Regions from separate parts of the Streptomyces sp. NPDC019396 genome, predicted to be linked through region 2. Evidence: riboswitches for the same ligand, from Rfam matches in the RefSeq annotation. Region 2 holds a riboswitch; the other holds the start of a gene.
The links. Region 2 has a riboswitch for cobalamin ahead of cobN (cobaltochelatase subunit CobN). Riboswitches for the same ligand answer to the same signal wherever they lie in the genome.
Positions count from the first base shown of each region.

Region 1 (7,402 bases), on a different contig from region 2:
AGAGATCACCTGGTGTCCTTCTCGGGTCGTCCGGAACCAGGACCGGGGTGCACAGCGGGCGCCGCAGAGCCCTGGTGCCGGCGTGTGGGGGCCGGCCGCTCCCCACGCGCTCGCGGGTCTGCGGCCGGTGCCCGAGGGGCACTTGGGCCACCTCGGGATTCCGGCTGTCGTCAGGCGACAGCGGACCCCACGGGCGGCCCCCGGGAGACGATGACGTGGACCAGCGGGAGCAGCCGCGATGCACTCGACGGGCGGCGACGGCCACGCAGCCGCGGCCGGTGCCCAGGTGCCGGCAGGGCGAGCAGAAGCCGCAACGGCGCGGTCAGCCACCCGGCGACCGCGCGGAGGATCCGGAAGGCGGCTCGCTCTCCATGGGCGAGCCAGAGTCCGGTGAGCAGCGCCGCCAGCAGGTGGGCGGCGAGCATGCCGAGCGACCACGAGTCGCCGGCCAGCACGTCCGAGAAGCCCGAGTGGCCCATGTCGCTGGGGCCGGGACCCATGTCGGCGGAGGCCATGTGGTGCCCGGGGTGCTCTGGATACGCGGAGTGATCAATGTGTTCCGTGTGCTCAGGGTTCAGCGACTGCACGAGCGTGAACCCCGAGTGCAGCGCCGCCTGTGCGGCGACCACCACGGCCACCACAACCCCGCGCCCCCGCTCCCTGCCCGCCAGGCACCAGCCCAGCCCACCGGTCGCGCCGAACCCCCCGGCCAGCGTCCACCACGGGACGGACTCCCCTGACATCATGACGTGGCCGAGGGCGGCGAGCACCACGCATACGGCCGCGAACACCGCGGCCCGTAGCGTGCGTGAACACCACCCAGCAGTCATGGCGTCTCATCCTCGCATCCCGGGTCGGCGTCCCGGCAGACCGCCTTGCCGCGCGCACCTGTGTCGGCTCCCCACCGCCGCGACCGGTCCACACTTCCGACGGTCAAGGAATCCGGCGCTGGTGATGGAGGATCAGCGGTGGCGTCGGCCCCTGGACGTCGAGCCCGATGTTCGGCTGCGCTTTCGTCGGCACGCTCGCAGGGCCGCTCCCCAGAGCCAGCGGTCGCCGTGAGGTGCTGATGCTCGCGGTCCACGGCCGCTGTCCGCTGCCAGGTCACCCCGCAAGCCCGCCCGGCGGTTGAGGGCGGACACTGCCGTCGCCGCTGCGGCGTGCGGCACCACGCGAATCCAGCCGCCCCGCTGTGCCGCGACCCCTCACAACCCGGAGGGCTCCTCGGCGCGGGCTGAGGGGCCCGGCCGGATTCCGGACAGTGTTCGCCCGCAGCCGCGTGCCGCCCCGTAGGGTGGCCGGTGCAGCTGGTTCGCCCCGCCCTCCAGGCGGGAGGCGTCGTAAGAGGGAACCCGGTGGGAATCCGGGACTGCCCCGCAGCGGTGAGCGGGAACGACCGCCGTCATACGCACTGGACCCGCCAGGGTTCGGGAAGCGACGGCCAGTAGGTGTCCTCCCCCATGAGGACGTGCCCGCGAGTCCGAAGACCTGCCCGCTGCCCGCGCGCGAACAGCTCGCACGCGGACATCCCGGTGACCTCGTGGGTGGGTCGGCGCACATATCGGACGGCCGGACACCCGCGCGGCACCGCGCGCGGCACCGCGCGCGGACCCGCACCCGTCCGGTCCTTCGCCCTTCGCACCCGCCCGCGTTCCGTTCCGGGATCCCAGGGAACCATCTCGCGAAGGAGATTTCCGTGACCACCGAATCCGCGGCAGCACGGGCCACCGTGCACGGCTACCCGCGCCAGGGACAGCAGCGCGAACTCAAGAAGGCGATCGAGGGCTACTGGAAGGGCCGTGTCACCCCGGACGCCCTCAACGCCACGGCAGGGGATCTGCGCAGGACGCACTGGCGCCAGCTGGCCGATGCCGGTGTCCATGAGGTCCCGACCGGGGACTTCTCGTACTACGACCACGTGCTCGACACCACCGTCATGGTCGGCGCGATCCCCGGACGCCACCGCGCGGCCGTCGCCGCCGACGCCCTGGACGGCTACTTCGCCATGGCCCGCGGCACCCAGGAGGTGGCGCCGCTGGAGATGACCAAGTGGTTCGACACCAACTACCACTACCTGGTGCCGGAGCTCGGACCTGACACCGTGTTCGCCGCCGACTCGACCAAGCAGGTCACGGAGCTGAAGGAGGCGCTGGCGCTCGGGCTTTCCGCCCGTCCGGTGCTCGTCGGTCCCGTCACCTACCTGCTGCTCGCCAAGCCCGCGCCCGGCGTCACCGCGGGATTCGACCCGCTCACGCTGCTCGACCGGCTGCTGCCCGTGTACGCTGAGGTGCTCGCCGACCTGCGGGCGGCGGGTGCCGAGTGGGTGCAGCTCGACGAGCCCGCCCTCGTCCAGGACCGAACGCCCGCCGAGCTGGGCGCCGCCGAGCGCGCCTGCCGCGGGCTCGGTGTGCTCACCGACCGGCCGAAGCTGCTCGTCGCCGGCTACTTCGACCGACTCGGCGACGCCCTGCCGGTGCTGGCCAAGGCCCCGATCGAGGGCCTCGCCATCGACTTCACGGAGACCGCCGCCGCCAACCTCGACGCCCTCGCGGCCGTCGGCGGGCTGCCGGGCAAGCGGCTGGTCGCCGGGGTCGTCAACGGCCGCAACGTCTGGGTCAACGACCTGGAGAAGTCCCTGGCCACCCTCGGCACCCTGCTGGGGCTGGCGGACCGGGTCGACGTGTCCACGTCGTGCTCCCTGCTGCATGTGCCGCTCGACGCGGCCGCAGAACACGACATCGAACCCCAGATCCTGCGCTGGCTGTCCTTCGCACGGCAGAAGACCGCCGAAGTCGTCACACTCGCCCGGGGCCTGACCCACGGCACCGAGGCGATCGCCCCCAGCCTCGCCGCCAACCGGGCCGACCTGGCGTCCCGAGCCGCCTCCCCGCTCACTCACGACGCCGCCGTCCGGGCCCGTACCAGCACCGTCACGGACTCCGACGCCCGCCGCTCCAAGCCCTACGCCGAGCGGACCACCGCGCAACAAGCCCGCCTCGCACTGCCGTTGCTCCCCACCACCACCGTCGGTTCCTTCCCCCAGACGACCGAACTGCGCACCGCGCGCGCCGATCTGAGGGCGGCCAGGATCGACACGGCCGGATACGAGGAGCGCGTCAGGAACGAGATCCGGGAGGTGGTCGCCTTCCAGGAGAAGACCGGACTCGATGTGCTGGTGCACGGCGAGGCCGAACGCAACGACATGGTCCAGTACTTCGCCGAGCAGCTCACCGGCTGTCTGGTCACACAGCACGGCTGGGTCCAGTCCTACGGAACCCGGTACGTGCGCCCGCCGATCCTCGCCGGTGACATCTCACGCCCCGAACCGATGACGGTGCGCTGGACCACGTACGCCCAGTCACTCACCTCACGCCCGGTCAAGGGCATGCTCACCGGTCCGGTGACCATGCTCGCCTGGTCCTTCGTACGCGACGACCAGCCCCTCCCCGACACCGCCCGCCAGATGGCCCTCGCCCTGCGCGACGAGGTCGCCGACCTGGAAGCCGCGGGCACCTCCGTGATCCAGGTGGACGAGCCCGCCCTGCGGGAAACCCTGCCGCTACGCGCTGCCGATCGCGCCGCATACCTGGAGTGGGCAACGGAGGCCTTCCGGCTCACTACGAGCGGGGTGCGCCCGGACACGCAGATCCACACCCACATGTGCTACGCCGAGTTCGGGGACATCGTCGAGGCCATCGACGACCTCGACGCCGATGTGATCAGCCTCGAGGCGGCCCGCTCCCATATGCAGGTCGCCCGGGAGCTGGCCGCTCACGGCTACCCGCGCGAGGCGGGCCCCGGTGTGTACGACATCCACTCGCCGCGTGTTCCGAGCGCGGCGGAGACCGCGGAGCTGCTGCGCACCGGGCTCGGAGCCATCCCGCCCGAGCGGCTGTGGGTCAACCCCGACTGCGGGCTGAAGACCCGCGGCTGGCCCGAGACCCGCTCCGCGCTGGAGAACATGGTCGCCGCCGCCCGCACGGTTCGCCGGGAGGTGTCCGCGTCCTGACGGACTGACCGACCCGTCCCGGGCCGGGGGGCTGGAACAGACCCTCCCGGCCCGGGACGGGAAACCCGGAAAATCCCCCTGCACCGGCCGGCGAAGTGGGACATTCGACCCGGCACTGCCCACCTCGGCGCGTCGTCGTACGCGCCCCCGATGAAGGCGAGGCGATGTGAGGGGACTCTTCGGCCGCGTACGCATGACCGAGGCGAAGATCTCGGACGCCGAGCAGGAGTTGTTCGGCGGGCCCCTGAGGTACGACACGGGATGGGCCGAACACGAGCATTCCTGGCTGGACTTGACGATGGTCACGGCGCTCAAGGCCATGCCTCGTCTGGTACTGGGCACCTTACGCAGGGCCTGGGGCGCTGACCGGGGCTCGTTGCTGGGCGTAGGGGTGAGCGAGGTCGGGCAGGGCATCGTGGCGGCGGGGAACCTGCTCGCGGTGAACGTGGTCATGCATGCCCTGCTGGGGTCGGGGGAGCCCGCGGTGCGGCTGCGTGCCGCACTTCCCGCACTGGTGGTCATCGCGGCTCTGGCAGTGCTCAACGCGGGTCTCGCGGGCTGGTCCACCTCGCGGGCCGGGCGGCTTGAGCCGCTGGTGGAGCGGCTGGCGACCACCGAGTACCTCTCGGCGGCCACCGCGGTGGAGCTGGAGGCGATCGACGATCCGGCGTTCCGCCGCCTCATCGACGTCGCGCAGTACGGTGCGGCATCGGCCCGGCGCATGATCGGGGTCTGTGTCGCCGCGCTCAACGGCATCATCGCCCTGATCGCCACCGCCGGAGTCCTCACCGTGCTGCATCCGGCGCTGCTGCCGATGCTGCTGCTGATCGCCGCGCCACGGGGCTGGGGGGCGATGCGGGTGGCGCAGGAGCGATACGTGTCCGTGATGACCTGGGTCGAGCACGTACGGGCCAGCCGGCTCATCGGCAATCTGCTCACCGAACGCACCGCCGCACAGGAGGTGCGCATCCATGCCGTGGGAACCTTCCTGCTCGACCGGTACCGGAACATGGCCGAGAACGCCGAGAACGAGCAGAAGCGCCTCGCCAACGACAAGGCGCTCACCGAGCTGGTGGCCGCCGCGCTGTCGGGTCTGGCCATGGCCTTCACGTACGGGGTGATGGCCTGGCTGATCCTCGCCGGTCATATGGAGCTCGCCGTCGCCGGCACGGCGGTGATCGCGGTCAGGTCGGGCTCGGCGAGTCTCGGGGCGCTGGTGATGAACGTCAACCAGATGCACGAGGAGTCGCTGTACGTCCAGGACCACGACCGGTTCCTCAGCGAGGCGGCCCGGCACACCATCCCCCGGGACGGTGCCGACGTGCCGGTCAGGGTCGGCGAGGTGACGCTGGACAAGGTCAGCTACCACTACCCCGACCGGCTCGAACCCGCGCTGGACGAGGTGTCGCTGACCGTACCGATGGGCTCCGTGATCGCGGTGGTCGGCGAGAACGGCTCCGGAAAGAGCACCCTGATGAAGGTGCTCGCCGGGCTGCTGCTGCCCCAGGGAGGCAGTGTCCGCTGGGGTGGCGAGGAGCTGAACGGACTGGACCGGTCCCAGGTGTTCGAGCGAGTTGCCCTGCTCACCCAGGACTTCCAGCGGTGGCCGATGACCGCCGCGATGAACATCCGGATCGGGCGGCCGCACCGGGTCGCTTCCCAGGAGGAGCTCGAGCCCTCCGCCGACCACGCCGGGGCGGGCCCGGTCATCGCCAAGCTGCCGCAGGGACTCGCGACCCTGCTGGCCCGGATGTTCCGGGGGGCTTCCGAGATCTCGGGCGGTGAGTGGCAGAAGATCGGTCTGGCCCGTACCCACTGGCGGGCGTCGACCAGCCCGGCCGACAGCATCCTGATCGTGGACGAGCCCACCTCGGCACTGGACCCCGAGGCGGAGATCGAGGCGTTCGACCGCATCCGCCGGCTCGCCGGGCGGCACCGCGCCGTCGTCCTCGTCACGCATCGCATGTCCGGTGTGCGCTATGCGGACAGCATCCACGTCCTCAGCCAGGGGCGCCTGGTCGAGTCCGGCAGCCACGAGGAGCTGATCGCGGCGGACGGCCGCTACGCGGCGATGTTCCACACCCAGGCCGCCCAGTACGCGCCGGTCCCGGCAGCGGCAACCGCCCCGGCGCCTAAGCCGACCTCAGTCCCGGCTCCGGCTCCGGCCACGCTGCCGAAGCCGGCCTCCGCCCCTGCCGCCGAACCCTCGTGAGCGCGGGAAACCCGCAGGAAGGGCGCACCCCCGGTTCGATACGATGACGGCGGTCCACCCACCCCCTCCCGTCACCCAGCGTGACAGGAATTCGCACAACGCCACGAAATGGAGCATCCGAGGATGGCTCGACACCTGATCACCAGCGCGCTTCCCTATATCAACGGGATCAAGCACCTGGGCAACATGGTCGGGTCGATGCTTCCGGCGGATGTCTACTCCCGCTACCTCCGCCAGCGTGGTCACGACGTCCTCTACATCTGCGCCACCGACGAGCACGGCACCCCGGCCGAGCTCGCCGCCAAGGCGGCAGGGCTCTCCGTGGACGAGTTCTGCGCCCAGGCGCATGACGCGCAGAAGGCCGTGTACGACGGCTTCGAGCTGGCCTTCGACTACTTCGGGCGCAGTTCCTCGCAGCAGAACAGGGAGATCACCCAGCACTTCGCGCGCAAGCTCCACGAGAACGGGTTCATCGAGGAGCGCGCGATCCGCCAGGTCTACTCCCCCGTCGACGGGCGCTTCCTGCCCGACCGCTATGTCGAGGGCACCTGCCCGCACTGCGGTTACGACAAGGCGCGCGGCGACCAGTGCGAGAACTGCACCAGGGTCCTGGACCCGACGGACCTGATCGACCCGCGCTCCGCGATCAGCGGCTCCACGGAGCTGGAGGTGCGTGAGACCAAGCACCTCTTCCTGCTCCAGTCCAAGCTCCAGCACGAGGTCGAGGAGTGGGTGGCCCGGCACGAGGCGCAGTGGCCGCAGCTTTCCTCGTCCATCGCCCGCAAGTGGCTGACCGAGGGCCTGCACGACCGCGCGATCACCCGTGACCTGGACTGGGGTGTCCCGGTACCGGCCGACACCTGGCCTGAACTGGCCGCCGAGGGCAAGGTCTTCTACGTCTGGTTCGACGCGCCGATCGAGTACATCGGCGCGACGCGGGAGTGGGCCGACTCCGCGCAGGGCGGCGATGTCCGCGACTGGAAGTCATGGTGGTACGAGGCCGACGACACCGTCCGCTACACCCAGTTCATGGCGAAGGACAACGTCCCCTTCCACACGGTGATGTTCCCGGCCACCGAGCTCGGTGTACGCGAGCCGTGGAAGAAGGTCGACGTCGTCAAGGGCTTCAACTGGCTGACGTACTACGGCGGCAAGTTCTCCACCTCGCAGCGACGCGGTGT
Region 1 is NZ_JBEYBS010000027.1:43,947-51,348, reverse strand. It holds gene ABZ532_RS26435 (sigma-70 family RNA polymerase sigma factor) at 1-9, opposite strand, end outside; gene ABZ532_RS26430 (hypothetical protein) at 171-830, opposite strand; partial or broken gene ABZ532_RS26425 (ECF transporter S component) at 962-1,087, shown strand; cobalamin riboswitch at 1,342-1,490, shown strand; gene metE (5-methyltetrahydropteroyltriglutamate--homocysteine S-methyltransferase) at 1,691-4,009, shown strand; gene ABZ532_RS26415 (ABC transporter ATP-binding protein) at 4,203-6,221, shown strand; gene metG (methionine--tRNA ligase) at 6,330-7,402, shown strand, end outside.
Region 1: linked by a shared signal. The riboswitch ahead of metE (5-methyltetrahydropteroyltriglutamate--homocysteine S-methyltransferase) and the one ahead of cobN (cobaltochelatase subunit CobN) in region 2 are both predicted to bind cobalamin.

Region 2 (7,402 bases):
AGCACACCGGTCTGCGGCCCGGCTGGACCACCGGTGCCTGTGCCACCGCGGCCACGACCGCCGCGTACACCGCGCTGCTGACCGGGGACTTCCCCGATCCGGTGACGATCACCCTGCCGAAGGGGCAGACCCCGGCGTTCGCCCTCGCCGTCGAGCGACTGGTGGGTGATCGCGCCGTGGCGGGCGTGGTGAAGGACGCGGGCGACGACCCGGACGTCACGCACGGCGCCCTGGTCCGGGCGACGGCACGGATCCTGCCGCCCGGCTCCGGAGTGGTCTTCCGCGCCGGGCCCGGCGTGGGCACCGTCACCCGCCCCGGGCTGCCGCTCGACGTCGGGGAGCCCGCGATCAATCCCGTGCCGCGGCAGATGATGCGCGACCACATCGCGCTCGTCGCCGGCCGGCACGGCGGCACCGGTGATGTCGAGATCACCGTCTCCGTGGACCACGGCGAGGAGATCGCCCGCTCGACCTGGAACCCGCGCCTGGGCATCCTGGGCGGGCTGTCCATCCTGGGCACCACGGGGATCGTCGTCCCGTACTCCTGCTCGGCGTGGATCGACTCGATCCGCAGAGGCGTGGACGTGGCCCGGGCGGCGGGCCGCACCCACCTGGCGGGCTGCACGGGCTCCACGTCCGAGAGGACCGTCGTCTCGCTGTACGACCTCCCCGAGGACGCCCTGCTCGACATGGGCGACTTCGCGGGCGCCGTCCTGAAGTACGTCCGCCGTCACCCGGTCGACCGGCTCACCGTCTGCGGTGGCTTCGCGAAGCTGTCCAAGCTGGCGGCGGGTCATCTGGACCTGCACTCCGCCCGCTCCCAGGTCGACAAGAACTTCCTGGCCGAGCTGGCCCGGGCGGGCGGCGCCGACGAGGACCTCGTGGCCCGGGTGGCGTCCGCCAACACCGGCCTTGCCGCCCTCCAGCTGTGCGCGGCCCGGGGTGTGCCACTGGGCGACCTGGTGGCCGTGACCGCCCGCGACCAGGCCCTCGGGGTGCTGCGGGGCGCCCCGGTCACGGTCGACGTGGTGTGCATCGACCGAGCCGGGACGGTGGTGGGGCGCTCGTCGCCGAAAGGCCCGCGGGAGGACTGACCTGCTCAGCGGCGAACTCGGCGGCGAGCCCTATCGGCAGAGAGCGTCGAGGTCGTCGGAGAAGCCCGGGAACTCGGCCTTGGCCACATCCGCCAGAGCACGCGGGAAGGGCCGGTCGACGGCTATCCGCTCGCTCATCCGGCCGGTCAGCCCTGCTGCTCGGTGATGTTGACCATCCACGGGATGCCGAAGCGGTCCGTGACCATGCCGAACACATCCCCCCACACCTGCTTGTCCAGGGGTACCGCCACCGAGCCGCCACCGGACAGCTTCTCCCAGTAGCCGCGCAGCTCGGCGTCGTCGTCGCCGCTGAGGCTCACCGAGAAGTTGTTGCCCGCCGTGTGCGGCATCCCGGGCGGGGCGTCGGCGCCCATCAGCGTGAAGCCGCTCGGGGTCTCCAGCATGGCGTGCATGATCCTGTCGCCTTCCGGTGTGCCCGGCTGGCCGCCGCCCGACTCGCCGTAGGTGTGCATGGCCAGCGTGCCGCCGAGGACCTCCTTGTAGAACTCCATCGCCTGCCGGGCGTCGCCGCCGAAGCTGAGGTAGGGGTTGAGACGCGAGGTCATGGGAACCACCCTCCGAACTGGGTCCAGTCGATGTCCGCAGACTAACCGCGGCCACCGACAACGCCCCGGCCCCGCGCCGCGCCCCTGGTGGGGCCGCCGCTACCCGGGGTACGTGCGCGGGGTCCAGGCGATCCGCTCGCCCGGGCCCTGCGCCCCGCGCCGGACCGTCCGCGTCTGTGACGAACCCACCAGCAGCAGCGTCCGCATGTCGACCGTGTCCGGATCGAGGTCCTCGAGCCGCACGATCCTCACGCTCTCCCCCGATCCGCCCACATCGCGCGCGACGACCACCGGAGTGTCCGGCGCCCGGTGTTCCAGCAGCAGTTCGCGGGCCTTCGCCACCTGCCACGTACGGCTGCGCGAGCCGGGGTTGTACAGGGCGAGTACGAGATCCGCGCTCGCGGCGGCCCGTAGCCGCTCCGCGATGACCTCCCAGGGCTTGAGCCGGTCGGACAGCGAGATGGTCGCGTAGTCGTGGCCGAGCGGCGCACCCGCCCGGGCCGCCGCGGCGTTCGCCGCGGTCACCCCGGGCAGCACCCTGACGGGCACGTCCGCGTAGGCCTCCTGGGATGCCGCGTCCAGCACCGCCGTGGCCATCGCGAACACCCCCGGGTCGCCACCCGAGACCACGGCGACGCGGCGTCCGCGGCGTGCCAGGTCCAGGGCGAACTCGGCGCGTTCGGCCTCCACCTTGTTGTCGGAGCCGTGCCGGCGCTGGCCCGGGCGCACCGGCACCCGGTCCAGATAGGTCGTGTAGCCCACCAGGTCATCGGCCGAGGCGAGGGCGCCCCGGGTCTCCGGGGTCAGCCACAGCGGCCCCGCGGGACCCGTGCCCACCACCACGACCTCGCCCTGCGGCCGGGCTTCCGGGGGCTGCTGGTCGATGCGGCTCGGCAGCACGGCTACCGAGAAGTACGGCACCGTCTCCGGATCCACGTCGGCCAGGCGCTCCGTGCGCTCGCCCTCCATCGTGGCCCGTTCGACATACCGCGCGTCGTCGAGCCGTCCCGCCCGCCGCAGCGCGCGCCGCACCGCCGGGAAGGTACGCCCCAGCTTCATCACGACCGCCGAGTCGGTCGCGGCCAGCCGGGCCGTCAGCTCCTCCTCGGGCAGCGTGCCCGGGATGATCGTGAGGACCTCCTCCGCCTCGCACAGCGGCTCCCCGAGACGCGCCGCCGCCGCGCTCACGGAGGTGATGCCGGGGATCACCTCGGTCGGGTAGCGGTGCGCGAGCCGCTTGTGCATGTGCTGGTAAGAGCCGTAGAAGAGCGGGTCGCCCTCGGCCAGCACGGCGACGGTGCGGCCGGCGTCGAGGTGGGCTGCGAGCCGCGCCGCCGCCTCCTCGTAGAAGTCGTCGAGCGCGCCCCGGTAGCCCCCGGGGTGGTCGGTGGTCTCGGTGGTGACCGGGTACATCAGGCGCTCCTCGACATGGTCGGAGCGCAGGTGCTTCGCCACGATCGAGCGGGCGATGGAGCGGCCGTGCCGGGCGCAGTGGTACGCCACGACGTCCGCCTCCGCGATGACCTCGACGGCCCGGAGGGTCATCAGGGACGGATCGCCGGGACCGAGTCCGACCCCGTACAGCCGCCCGACCTGCTGGGTGCCCATCCGCGTGCTCACTCTGCCTCACTCGCTATCGCGTTGATCGCCGCCGCTGCCATGGCACTGCCGCCTCGCCGCCCGCGTACCACCAGGTGTTCCAGGCCCGAGGAGTGCGCGGCGAGCGCGTCCTTGGACTCCGCGGCGCCTATGAAGCCGACCGGGATGCCGATGACGGCGGCCGGGCGGGGCGCCCCCTCCTCGATCATCTCGAGGAGGCGGAAGAGCGCGGTGGGCGCGTTGCCCACGGCGACGACGGCGCCGTCCAGCCGGTCGCGCCACAGCTCCAGCGCCGCGGCGCTGCGGGTGGTGCCGAGTTCGGCGGCGAGTGCCGGGACCTTCGGGTCGGAGAGCGTGCAGACCACGTCGTTGTCGGCGGGCAGCCGCTTGCGCGTGACCCCGCTGGCGACCATCTGCGCGTCGCACAGGATCGGCGCACCGGCGCGCAGGGCCTCACGGGCGCGGGCCACCACACCGGGCGAGTACGCGAGATCGCGGACGAGGTCGACCATGCCGCAGGCGTGGATCATCCGCACCGCGACCTGGCTGACGTCGGCGGGGAGCGCGGCGAGGTCCGCCTCGGCGCGGATGGTGGCAAAGGACTGGCGGTAGATCTCCGCTCCGTCCTTCTCGTAGTCGAACACGGTCTTCTTCTCGCTCATCTCGGTGTGGGGGTACGGGAATCGGTACGGGCTCCGGCGACGGTGCCGGCGAGTCGGTCGCGGGACGGTACGGGTACGCAGCGGCCGCGGACGCGCACCCGGTACGCGCCGTCCGAGGTGGCCACCACGTCCACGTGGTCTCCCTGCGGATGGCCGCAGCGCCTTTCGCAACCGGACCAGTACACCGGGAGGCCGGGGCCGTCGACCGGCGTGGCGTCGGCGCGTACGTCGGCGAGGGACTTGGCGCACCCGGGCCGCCCGGTGCATGCCCCGACGCCGAACCAGGGCGAGTCGATCCCGGTGACGAACCCGGCCCGTCCGAGCGCGTCCAGCCGCGCCCGCGCCGCGCCGTCGTCCGCGAACCCGGGCACGACGATCCCGCGCCACGGTGTGAGCCGGATCTCGTCGGCGGGGGCGGGCAGCAGCGCGCGTGCCTGGGCGGCGGTGAGGCGGCCGAGCGGCGCGACGGCGGACACCGCCCGGCCGCGCGGGCCCGCCACGATCCCGGGCAGTGGCCCCGCGGGCCCGGACCGCTCTGTTCCGTCGGAGCCGGCGCCGGGCGGCGGTGGCAGCGGCACCGCCGCCACTCCCGCTCTCTCCAGTCCGGCGCCCACCGCGATGTGCTGCCCGTCCGGGAGCTCCCTTACGCGCCAGGCGCCCGTATCCGCTTCGGCCGCCGCCGCCAGGAACGCTTCCGCCGCTGCGAGCGCGGCGCGCGGCGCGTCGACGGCTCGGGCGACACGGAAGGCGAGGCGGCGGCCCATCCGCAGCACCGCCGTGCCGTCCCGCTCTGCGAGCAACGTCACATCCGCGCCGAGCCCCGCGACATCGCCCCTCCCGTCGTCCAGGGCGAACAGGAAGCGTCCGGAAAGACCCGACGGGCCGGCCGCCCACTGCGCACCGCACAGCAGTCCGTCCAGCTCACGGGCCCACAACTGCACGTCAGCGCAGCCGAGCTCGTCCAGTCCGGCGAGCGGCGAGGCCACCACGTTGCGTACCCGCTCATGGGTGTCGGACGGCAGCAGCGCGGTATCCCGCAGCAGTGCCGCGAGCGGCGCCCCGCAGGCGTCCCCGAGGCCGCGCAGCTCCACATTGCCCCGGGAGGTGATGCTGAGCGATCCGTCCCCCAGCTCATCGGCCGCCGTGGCCAGTGCATCGAGTTGATTTCCCGTCAGAAACCCACCAGGGAGCCGGAGTCGGGCCAGTCGTCCGTCGTCCGCCGCATGCAGCCGCAGCGCCCCCGGGCAGGCGTCGCCCCGGTCCCGTATACGAGGTTCGCCCGGGTCTGCGGGGCTTGTGGGTGTGGGCGGCATGGCGGCGAGCATACCCACGTCCTTCCAGGTGGCCGCCGTGCGATCCCGGGCCAGCATCTACTATTCAGGCGGCATGGGGTCCCAGGGCCCCGGGGAGGAAGCCCGGTGGAAATCCGGCGCGGTCCCGCCACTGTGAGCCAGGCCCGGGAAACACCAGCAACAACCGAGGCCCGGCGAGTCAGGAACTCCCGCCGACCACGACCACCCGGGGCGCGGAAACCCCGAGGAAGGCCTGCGCACGCGATGACGCACGCGAAGACCACGCCCGCGACAATCCTGCTGCTGTCGACCTCCGACACCGACCTGCTCAGCGCCCGCGCTTCCGGTGGCCCGGTCGCGTACCGCTTCGCGAACCCCTCCCGGCTCCCGGTCGGTGACCTCCCGGGTCTCCTGGAAGGCACCGACCTGGTCGTCGTACGGCTGCTCGGCGGCATCCGCGCCTGGCAGGAGGGTCTTGACGTGCTGCTGGCGCAGGACCGGCCCGTCGTCGTCCTCAGCGGTGAACAGGCCCCCGACGCCCAGCTGATGGAGGCGTCCACCGTCCCGATCGGCATCGCGGCCGAGGCCCACGCCTACCTCGCCCACGGCGGCCCGGACAACCTGGAGCAGCTCGCCCGCTTCCTGTCCGACACGGTGCTGCTCACGGGACACGGCTTCGAGTCCCCGGCGACCGCGCCCACCTGGGGTCCCCTGGAGCGGACGAAGCGCACGGACGACGGCCCGACCGTCGCCGTGCTCTACTACCGCGCCCACCACATGAGCGGCAACACCGCCTTCGTCGGCACCCTCTGCGATGCCATCGAGGCGGCGGGCGGCCAGGCCCTGCCCCTGTACGTCGCCTCGCTGCGCGCCCCCGAGCCCGAGCTGCTCGACCGGCTGCGCGGCGCCGAGGCCATCGTCACCACCGTCCTCGCCGCGGGCGGCACCAAGCCCGCCGAGGCCCAGGCCGGGGGAGACGACGGGGCCTGGGACGCGGGCGCGCTCGCCTCGCTCGACGTACCGGTGCTCCAGGCACTGTGCCTGACCGGTTCGCGCAGCACCTGGGAGGAGAACGACGAGGGCCTCTCCCCGCTGGACGCCGCCAGCCAGGTCGCCGTCCCCGAGTTCGACGGTCGCCTCATCACCGTCCCGTTCTCCTTCAAGGAGATCGACGAGGACGGACTGCCCGCCTATGTCGCCGACCCCGAGCGCGCCGCCCGCGTCGCCGGGATCGCCGTACGCCACGCCCGGCTGCGCCACATCCCCAACGCGGACAAGCGCCTCGCGCTCGTGCTCTCCGCCTACCCGACGAAGCACTCCCGCATCGGCAACGCGGTCGGCCTCGACACCCCCGCCTCCGCCGTCGCCCTGCTGCGCCGACTCGCCGCCGAGGGCTACGACTTCGGCGCGGAGGAGATCCCGGGCCTCGCGTCCGGCGACGGCGACGAGCTGATCCGCGCGCTGATCGAGGCCGGCGGCCACGACCAGGACTGGCTCACCGAGGAGCAGCTCGCCCGCAACCCGGTCCGTATCCCCGCCGCCGACTACAAGCGCTGGTACGCCACCCTGCCCGCCGAACTGCGCGAGCAGGTCGAGCGGCACTGGGGCCCGGCGCCCGGCGAGATGTTCCTGGACCGCAGCCGCAACCCCGAGGGCGACATCGTGCTCGCCGCCCTGCGCCGCGGAAACCTGCTGATCGTCATCCAGCCCCCGCGCGGCTTCGGCGAGAACCCGATCGCGATCTACCACGACCCCGATCTGCCGCCCTCGCACCACTATCTGGCCGCCTATCGCTGGATCGCGGCCCGCCACGACGACGGAGGCTTCGGCGCCGACGCGATGATCCACCTCGGCAAGCACGGCAACCTGGAGTGGCTGCCCGGCAAGAACGCGGGTCTGTCCGCGGCCTGCGCCCCCGACGCCGCACTCGGCGATCTGCCGCTGGTCTACCCCTTCCTGGTGAACGACCCGGGCGAGGGCACCCAGGCCAAGCGCCGCGTCCACGCCACCCTGATCGACCACCTCGTGCCGCCGATGGCCCGCGCCGACTCGTACGGCGACATCGCGCGCCTGGAACAGCTGCTCGACGAGTACGCGCAGATCTCCTCCATGGACCCGGCGAAGCTTCCGGCGATCCGTGCCCAGATCTGGACCCTGATCCAGGCCGCCAAGCTCGACCACGACCTCGG
Region 2 is NZ_JBEYBS010000014.1:106,696-114,097, reverse strand. It holds gene ABZ532_RS18270 (cobalt-precorrin-5B (C(1))-methyltransferase) at 1-1,094, shown strand, start outside; gene ABZ532_RS18265 (VOC family protein) at 1,241-1,660, opposite strand; gene ABZ532_RS18260 (precorrin-2 C(20)-methyltransferase) at 1,760-3,268, opposite strand; gene ABZ532_RS18255 (precorrin-8X methylmutase) at 3,277-3,921, opposite strand; gene ABZ532_RS18250 (cobalamin biosynthesis protein CobG) at 3,918-5,234, opposite strand; cobalamin riboswitch at 5,293-5,441, shown strand; gene cobN (cobaltochelatase subunit CobN) at 5,478-7,402, shown strand, end outside.